3 regions of the Arcicella rosea genome follow, and region 1 is predicted to be linked to each of the others. Evidence: riboswitches for the same ligand, from Rfam matches in the RefSeq annotation. Region 1 holds a riboswitch; each other region holds the start of a gene.

Region 1 (3,189 bases):
ATCATTGGGAAATGATGTTTGAAATCCTCACTGTCTAAATGACGAGTATCCAAGTAAACATGGTCAACTCCATTCTTTTTCATTTCAGAGTCAATCGCTCTGGCGACAATATCTCTAGGTGCAAGCGAAAGACGTTCGTCATATTTTTCCATGAAAGTAGTTTCATCAATATTTTTCAGAATACCACCATGCCCACGTAAAGCTTCAGAAATTAAAAAAGAAGGTTTTTTGCCAGGTTGATACAAAGAAGTAGGGTGAAACTGAATGAATTCCATTCCTTCAACTAGACCCTTTGCACGATATGCCATAGCAATACCATCGCCAGTTGCAATCGTTGGGTTCGTCGTACTTTGATAAACCTGACCGATTCCTCCAGTAGCCAAAAGAGTTGTTTTGGCTAAAAAAGTTTCAGTTTTTCCGGTAAAAGTATTTAGGATATAAGCACCGAAGCATTTTTTATCAGGCGTATCTTTCGTTACTTTTTCGCCTAAATGGTGTTGCGTAATTAAGTCGATAGCAAAGTAATGCGTGAAGAAATCAACACTTTTGAAAGACTTTACTTTTTCTAAAAGTGCTCTTTCAATTTCATTTCCTGTTGAGTCTTTATGATGTAAAATTCTTTGGTCAGAATGTCCACCTTCTTTCACTAAATCATAAGTACCATCATTCTTTTTATCGAAATTAGTGCCATAAGAAATCAGTTCTTTTAAGCGTTCAGGAGCTTCGGTTACAACAATTTCAACGGCTCTTTTATCAGACATAAAATCACCTGCCACCATCGTATCATTGATATGTTTTTCAAACGAATCATCATCTTTCCAAACAGTAGCAATACCCCCTTGTGCATATTTTGTATTACTTTCTTCTTCAACAGTTTTGGTAAGAATCGCTATTTTAACATCTTGACCTTTTTCTTCAAAATAAGAAGCAATTTTTGCTGTATAAGAAAGCCCTGCAATGCCTGAGCCGATAACTAAAAAGTCGTATTGGGGCATAATGATGAAAAACGGCTTGCCGCCCGCATTTTATAAGTTAATGTACAATTTTAATGTCACGAATAAGCAAAGTTATTTTAAAAACTCCTTTATTTATACTTTGGCTTGGAAATTATCTGTATAAATCAAACTATCAAAGCTTAATGAATGCTTTGAATTTAGCTTTTGAAAGAAGAATCTTCAACGAGAATCATCAAAAAATTTGCATTTCCCAGCATTGAGGTTTTACTTTGCATCATCAAGTCAATTTTCTTCCGAGGTTTTCAGCCTCATCGGAGTAATTGATTTATAAAGAAGAAGGGAGAGAATAGGCTCTATGAACTTCTGGCAACCTACCGCTCGTAAAGGCAAGGTGCTAATTCCTACCTAAAATAGATAGCTGATTATTGGGCTTTTTTAGGAAATATAAACCAATTACGATTACTCTCCCAGTCATTTTTCATGCTGTAAAGTATTCGTCAGGTTTACGATTTATTTTCGTTTATCGTCATGATTTTTTCGTGACCAAACTTTTCAGCTTTATGTCAAAATTTATTAAACTTACAACGGGCAATTATCTAATTGTTCATGGTTTCGACGCCAGCAATAAGGAAATTGTTGAAGAAGTAACTGTGCCACAGAAAATGGTGAAAATTGTCGCTATCGAGCGTATTCAATCTATTTCTGAGAAATATATTTTAGTTACAGGTCCGCATGGTAGATTGATGTATTGGGAATATGAAGAGAATTTCGAGGACTTGGAAAAGCAATTATTAAATAACGAGCTTTTGATTGCTTAAAATAAAGGTTTCACCCAAAAAGAGTATTGGTGCTCATTTTTTATCCATTGAATAATCTTTTTAAATATAACAAAGCCTTCGCATTAGAAGCGGGAGGAGTTTTACCAGAAATTGAACTAGCATATCAATCTTTGGGTAAGATGAACGAAGACTGCTCTAATGTAGTTTGGGTTTGTCATGCCTTTACGGGTAGTCAAGATGTAGAAGATTGGTGGCAAGGTTTGGTAGGAAGAGGTAAACTTTTCGACCCAGATAAGCAATTTATCATTTGTGTGAATGTTTTAGGTTCGCATTATGGAAGTACTGGCCCGCTTTCTATCAATCCAAATACTGGCGAACCTTATTATCATACTTTTCCATTTATTACCATTAGAGATATTGTGAATTCATTCGATTTACTTCGTGAACATCTCGGAATTAATCGAATTAGAACTTGTATTGGTGGTTCTTTAGGTGGACAACAATGTGTAGAATGGGCAATTTCTCAACCTGATTTGATTGAAAACCTGATTTTAATTGCGACTAATGCTCAACATTCACCTTGGGGAATTGCTTTTAATGAATCACAAAGGATGTCGATTGAAGTTGACCCTACTTGGAAAGAAAGTAATCCACAAGCTGGAATTGAAGGCATGAAGGCTGCTCGTGCTACTGCTTTGATTTCATACAGAAACTATGAAACCTATGGCGTAACGCAAGCAAGAAACGACGAGCCTTTGGGCAAAGTACATCGTGCAACAAGTTATCAGCGTTATCAAGGTGAAAAGTTAGCGCAGCGTTTTAATGCTTATTCTTATTTTGTACTTTCACAAGTGATGGATTCGCAAGATGTGGGGCGTGGCAGAGGTGGTGCAATTCAAGCACTTTCACAGATTAAAGCAAAAACGTTGGTAATGGGAATTAAATCTGACGCACTTTTCCCAATTAATGAACAAGCATTTTTAGCGAAACACATTCCTGGGGCTACTTTTCAAGCCTTAGATTCTTTATACGGTCACGATGGCTTTTTGATTGAAAGCCAATTAATTACTAAAGCCATTAAACTTTGGCAAAAATTTGTGAAGTTGGATGTCAATCCAATGTATGATTTTTTCAAGAAGTTGGAAAAGAAAAACTTAGCAATTCATTAATCGAAAATCCTGAATCATTACTGGTTCAGGATTTTTTTTTGACTGAGTAATTTCCGTTTATGCCACTCTTTCGGATTATTTTCTAACATCCTGTTGATTAAGACATAAACCACAAGGCTACTGAAAGTACCAATTACCGAGCCTGCCAAAACATCTTCAGGAAAATGCTGAAATAAATAACATCTTGAATAACCAGCCAAACAAGCCAGCAATAGAAAGAGTAAAGACCATTTTTTGTTGTAAAGGAAGATTGTCAGCAAAGTGAAAATCGCAAAGGCTGTAGTG
Region 2 (3,189 bases), on a different contig from region 1:
CTCTCTCTTGAGCACCGCCGTAAATATGTGGTTGAATTTTTCTGTATTTATTGATGTAAATAAACCCAACACCTTTAGGTCCATGAAATTTATGCGACGAACCAACGATATAATCTATATAAAGTTTTGTGACATCAAATCTATGTTTCCCAATAGTCTGTGTGGTATCACTATGAAAAATAGCATCGTATTTTTTACAGATTTCTCCAATTTTTTTAATGTCCGTCAGATTTCCAATTTCATTATTGCCGTGCATCAAACTCACGAGTGTTTGTTGATTATTTTTCAAAAGCCACTCAAATCGTTCTAAATCTATATTCCCTTTATTATCAAGTTTTACAAAATCTATCTCTAAATCATTATGCTGACTATACTGCCCTAATGTTTGTAAAACGGCTTTATGTTCTAATCTACTTGTGATAACATTTCTGATTTCATAAGTTTTAATAGCTCCAGAAATTGCCAAATTATTTGCCTCTGTAGCACCAGAAGTAAAAAAAATATCATTTTCAGAAGCATTTAAAAGCTTCGCAATTTTATGACGAGCCTCTTCTACAGCTTCTCTGGCTTTTCTTCCAATAGCGTGGCTAGATGATGGATTTCCGAAATGATTAGTCAAATACGGAATCATCGTATCTAAGACTTCCAAATCTAAGGAAGTCGTCGCAGCGTTATCACAATAAATCTCCATGGTGTTTTTTATGTTGTTTAGATTGTTGAAGGTTCAATTTTCAAGTCAATAGGTTTAAAAGGTTTTTTCCTTTCACTGTAATCTGTATTTATTGATGAAATGTAAATGAATGATATAAACTAAATTAACTAATTCCTAAAACTGAAATTTCTGTTCAAATGGGATGCAGACTCCTTTTTTATCATTACAGAATTGTCCTTTTATTCCCCCGAAAATATCTAAGGCATGTTCTACAATTCTTACTCTTGTTCTGAATTCAGCTTTGTCTTTAAAGTAGGTTACTTCAAATCCCCAGTTTTTATCTAGCTTTTTTAAGGGAGCAACTGGCGTAATTTTTCCGTCATATTCAAAAGAACCATTTTCTGCAAACCAAAAAGTAGTTGGTTGAGGACCTATATCCGCTTTGAAGTCATTAGAGTACAATGACCAACCTTTTTCTATATTCGCTGTAAAAATCAATTCTACTTCATCTCCTACTTTAAAATTAGGATTTGAATAAGTATATTTCCAATTAGCAATCTGATTTACTTGCTGGGCTTTTGCCGATACAAACGACAAAATTAATACAACGATAATAAATATACGTCTCATGATGTATTAGATTGTGGAATAGCAAGTGCTACTCCTTGATTAAACAAAATGTGTAATTTGATTTCTTCTGATTTATCATTAGAATAAGGTTGGGGCACCTTGTTGGTGGTAACAGGTTGCCAGAAGTTCGTTGAGCCTTATCTCTCCCTTCGTTCTTTATAAATCTATTTATTCGATAGACAAAGTTCTATTTTTATAATGAGTAATCCAAATATTTTAGGAATTTATTTCTTCAATTTTTCAAATTATATATCAAATTCCCATTTCGGTTAACGCTGCTTGCGCTTTGTTGTCAATAGAATTTTTATACTCATGTTTTTTATAGGCAATCGCTTTTTCGAAAGACATTCTTGCTTTTAATTTATCATTTTTTTGCTGATAAATATATCCTAATTGTAAAGAAGAACTCGCTCCAAAATGGCAATTCTGACCAGCACAAAGTGCCATAGCACGCTCAAAATAAGGAATTGCTTGATTCTGAGCATTTAATTTTTGTAAAATTCTGGCTTTTCTGAAATTGAAATTTGCTTTATCTAATTGTGCCGTAAAAGAGTTCTCATCAAGATTATCTAAAAATTCTAATGCTTCTGCATAATGTCCTCCTTCAAAAGCATAGTTCGCTTTCACAAGGTTTTTATTCGGATAAATCTTTGTTTTCTGAAATTGTTCGTAAAAATTTTGCGCTATAATATCTGTTTCAGAAAGCTTTTTCCCAACATTCGGAATTTTTGCCAAATGATTTAAAGCTTTATCTGGATTATTCGTTAGCCAGTTCGCCAAGAACAATTTAAAATTTACATCTTTCAAAAAACTATGTCCTCGGAAATTTTTCAAATAATTTTGATAATACTGAATAGCCTGTGGATAATTGCCTTTGTTGAATAAAATTTCAGCTTGATACAAATCGAAAATTGGCATGGCTAAATATCCTGAACCACTTGCTCTTGTCTGCAAAATTTTCTGTGCTATTTCACTTTTATTATCCCTCATTAAAATAGAAGTAGCCAAAAAACTAATCGCCAAATTATCAGGATTGTTGTTTACAAATTGTGTTATTTCTTGACGTTCATCATCATTCAAAGTCAGTACATTCGACTGTATAAACAATTGATAAAACTTGGCTTCTTTGCCTACAATTTTATCATTGATGGCAATATTCAATTCTTTCAAGCCTTGTTGAATGTTTCCTTTTAATCCCAAGAGTTTTGTAACCCAACGATAATTTTCAGGAACTGAACCAATCATAACATGAAAAACACCTAAATTCTTATAATTCGCAGTGAAATTGGGAAATTTCTTACGATTTTCTTCTAACAATTTATAGGCTGAAATCGCATCAAAACCTCCTTTGGTTTCGTGTCCTAATTTCATTTTTACCAAAGCCCAATGAAGTTTTATTTCTGCTTGAATGAATTTGTTATAAGGCGAATTTTCGTCTAAATCTTCAATTAAATCTAATCGCTTATCTTCATTTTCTGCCAAACGCTCATATTCTTTTTCATCTTCACTAGCAAAAAGTACAATCATGTCTGCAAAATCTTCCAACCAAATTCTGATACCATTATTGGTAGGTTCTTTCGCTAACAATTGTTTGGCATGTTGTACTTTTAATTTACATAATTCGCTATAGGCGTTTTGAAGATTGGGCGTAAATTCAAAATCATTCGCAAATGAATTATTTGAAAACCAGAAAAGTACGATTAAGATGAGGTTCCATTTTTTCATAATTTTAGCCTTTACTAATGAATAATCACTTTCGAAATAAATAAGTACAAATCGGGAATTATAGCCCACAAAGTCCTGAAACTTAAGAAAATCACGACCGAACCAACGATAAACATCAATGGTCGTCTTGGCACTTTATTGATTAAAATTGCACCAAAAGGAGCGGCAATAATTCCACCAAC
Region 3 (3,189 bases), on a different contig from region 1:
AATTCTCTGTTCCATTTCCTTTGATTGATATTATGTTGTTTTAAATATTACCTTACAAAGGTCGGTCACAGAATTTCAAAAAAACTTAAGCTGGTTTAAGTAAGCATTTATGGTTTAAATTTAATTAATGTTTCATACTTTTTTTTCTTAATTCACTAAGATACTCAGGGGTAAATCCCAAGAAAGAAGCCAATATTTTCTGCGGAATGCGTTGAATAAATTGAGGATATTTACTACTAAACAACTGATAAAATGCTTCTTTGGAAAAAGTAAAAATGTGCTTCACTCTCAATAAAGAAGCCGCATAAGCTCTTTGATAGATTTTATTAAAATAGCGTTCCATTTGCGGAAAATCTTTCAGTAATTCTTCTAAAGTATCTCTATCAATCTCCATTACTTCCGTCGTTTCGATGGCTTGAATACTGAATTCAGCTGTTTTTCCACTATGAAAAGCTGTGAGGTCTGTCATCCACCAGCCTTCTATCGCAAACTGTATCGTTTGCTCAATCCCTTTATCATCACAAAAAAACAAACGTAAGCACCCTCTATCGACAAAATATAATGTTTTGCAAGATTGATTCTCTTGTAGCAAACAGGCTTTTTTTTCATAAACACGAGGCTTAAAATAAGTTAATATTTGAGTAATATCAGTCTCTGAGATTGAAATTTGTTGTGCTATATGCTTTCCTAAAAATGCTGACATTGGCTTATTACTTGTTTTTACAGAAAAATGAGATATTGGAAATGTTATAAAAATATTAGTAGTCTTGGAAAAGTAAAGATTTTCTTTCAAGATTATAAATACAAAATAAAGTATTTTATTGCTCTTCCAACTGGTGCAAGTACTCACACTTGCCATCATTATGATGCCTTGAATGACTCTAATTAAACCTTTTTCCTAGTCACAAATCTCCAAGAAAATTATTTTTTTGAGTTTTTTTACTCAAACACTTGTTTTTCTAAAATTAAATTAATTAACTTTGCCTATAGAATTAATAGATTTATAAAGAACGAAGCGAGAGACTAGGCTCAATGACCTTCTGGCAACCTGTTAGCCACCAACAAGGTGCCCCAACCTAATTCTAAGGATAAATCGTACATACAATCAATTTTTTTACGATGATGCTTGATTAAGCATTGATGGGAATTGCGTTTTTGCCATTTCACCTTCAATACTGTATCAATTAATAAGTATTTATTTATAGTGTAATCAAAATTACGATTGTATAATATACTTAATCTATAAGCTTAATAGAATAATAGAAACAACCGACTGAATCAAATGAAAACTAAAAACCAATTACTATCAATCGCTTATTTAGCTGTAGGCTCATTGACGTTCAACGCTGCAAATGCACAAAATAAATTTATCAAAGAAGGGGTTTGGCGTGGTGAATTTAAAGTGAATGAAGTACAAGTTCCTTTTAATTTCGAGGTAAAAGGAAAGGATGCTGAACACGCAACTTTCACTTTAATCAATGGCTCAAGAAGAGATGATTTTCATGTACAGCAAATTGCGAAAGATTCAGTATTTATCAAAATGAATACTTATGATGCTGCACTAGTCGCAAAAGTGAATGATGATGGAACGCTGTCGGGTGTGTACAAAAGTCTTGTCCCTAATTTCAAAGGAAATTTCCTTCCATTTGTAGCTGAATATGGTAAAACTTATCGTTTTGTAGAACCTGCAAAAGAGATTCAATCAAACCATAATTTATCAGGAAAATGGGCAATTAAAATACTTAGCAAAGAACCTGTAGCCGACCAAATCGCTGTTTTTGAGCAAAAAGGAAATAAACTCAAAGGCGTATTTCTGAAAGTAACGGGTGATACTCGTGAATTAGAAGGAATTGTTCAAGGCGATGAATTTACATTAACTGGTTTTTCTGGACCAAGTCCTTGGTTAATTCGTGGAAAAATAAATCCTGATAAAAGTATCACGGGAGAAGTCGGCTTAGGCATTTATAACAATGTAAAATTTGAAGGCGTAAAAGATAAAAAAGCAGAATTACCAGATCCTTACGCACTTACTTTCTTGAAAGAAGGCTATGAAAAACTTGATTTTACTTTGCCAGATTTGAACGGAAAACAAGTTTCATTAAGCGATGATAAATACAAAGGCAAAGTAGTAATTGTTGAAATAATTGGTACTTGGTGCCCGAACTGTACAGATCAAACACAGTTTTTATCGCCTTGGTATAAGGCCAACAAAACTCGTGGTGTTGAAGCAATCGCTGTTGGTTTTGAACAAAAAGACGATTTAGCTTATGCAAAATACACCTTAGGAAAACTAAAAGAAAAGTACGACATCCAATACGATATTTTATTTGGAGGTATTGCAGATAAAAAGGTTGCTTCAGAAAAATTTGTAGCCCTCAATAAAATGATAGCTTTCCCTACGACTATCATCATCGGCAGAGATGGAAAAGTAAAACAAATTCATACGGGTTATACGGGTGAAGTAACAGGGAAATACTTCAAACAATATGTTAAAAAATGGAACAAAGAATTAGATAAACTCATTGCAGAACCTGTTCCAAGTACAGAAGTAGCTTTAAAATAAAATCAATCTTCATTTAAATAATTTAATCATGAAAAAAATCACGCTTATCCTAACGAGTGTATTGGCTTTAGCAATTGGTGCAAAAGCAAACGACAAAAACAAAGGTAACGATACTGTTTATACAGTTGATAGCCAGTCAAGTAAACTTGTCTGGACAGGCAAGAAAGTAACAGGCGAACATACAGGAAATATTTCTTTGAGTACTGGAAGTTTAGTAACAGCCAACAATAAACTAAAAAGTGGCACTTTTGAAATTGACTTAACGTCGCTAACAGTAACCGATTTGACTGACAAAGATTATAATGCCAAATTGGTTGGACATTTAAAAGCAGACGATTTTTTTAGTGTAGAAAAATTCCCTAAAGCAAAATTTGTAACTACTTCTGTTGTATCGAAAGGAGGTGAGAATTATGAAATTTCAGGAAAACTTACCATCAAAGGCATTACTAATGAGGTGAAGTTTCCAGCTACTGTAAAAGTAGAAAAAAACAAAACGACGGCTCAAGCTAAAATTTTGGTTGACCGCACCAAGTATGATATTAAGTTTCGTTCAAAAAACTTTTTTGAAAACCTTGGCGACAAAGCCATCGACAATGATTTTGAGTTAGCCGTTAATTTGGTAGCTC

The links. A riboswitch is a leader RNA that binds a small molecule or an ion and turns the genes downstream of it on or off. The one in region 1 is predicted to bind S-adenosylmethionine.
Region 2: it holds a riboswitch for S-adenosylmethionine, as region 1 does, so the genes downstream of both, ABID42_RS04550 (protein-disulfide reductase DsbD domain-containing protein) here and ABID42_RS18325 (hypothetical protein) in region 1, are expected to answer to the same signal.
Region 3: it holds a riboswitch for S-adenosylmethionine, as region 1 does, so the genes downstream of both, ABID42_RS08415 (peroxiredoxin family protein) here and ABID42_RS18325 (hypothetical protein) in region 1, are expected to answer to the same signal.

The regions. Positions count from the first base shown of each region.
Region 1 covers NZ_JBEUMS010000015.1:82,063-85,251, reverse strand. The annotation lists gene nadB (L-aspartate oxidase) at 1-995, opposite strand, end outside; SAM riboswitch class I at 1,279-1,407, shown strand; gene ABID42_RS18325 (hypothetical protein) at 1,517-1,774, shown strand; gene ABID42_RS18320 (homoserine O-acetyltransferase family protein) at 1,804-2,904, shown strand; gene ABID42_RS18315 (phosphatase PAP2 family protein) at 2,922-3,189, opposite strand, start outside.
Region 2 covers NZ_JBEUMS010000002.1:337,835-341,023, forward strand. The annotation lists gene ABID42_RS04545 (cysteine desulfurase family protein) at 1-691, opposite strand, end outside; gene ABID42_RS04550 (protein-disulfide reductase DsbD domain-containing protein) at 827-1,282, opposite strand; SAM riboswitch class I at 1,352-1,447, opposite strand; gene ABID42_RS04555 (tetratricopeptide repeat protein) at 1,535-3,007, opposite strand; gene ABID42_RS04560 (sulfite exporter TauE/SafE family protein) at 3,022-3,189, opposite strand, start outside.
Region 3 covers NZ_JBEUMS010000005.1:187,079-190,267, forward strand. The annotation lists gene ABID42_RS08405 (carboxymuconolactone decarboxylase family protein) at 1-15, opposite strand, end outside; gene ABID42_RS08410 (Crp/Fnr family transcriptional regulator) at 125-793, opposite strand; SAM riboswitch class I at 999-1,095, shown strand; gene ABID42_RS08415 (peroxiredoxin family protein) at 1,283-2,563, shown strand; gene ABID42_RS08420 (YceI family protein) at 2,592-3,189, shown strand, end outside.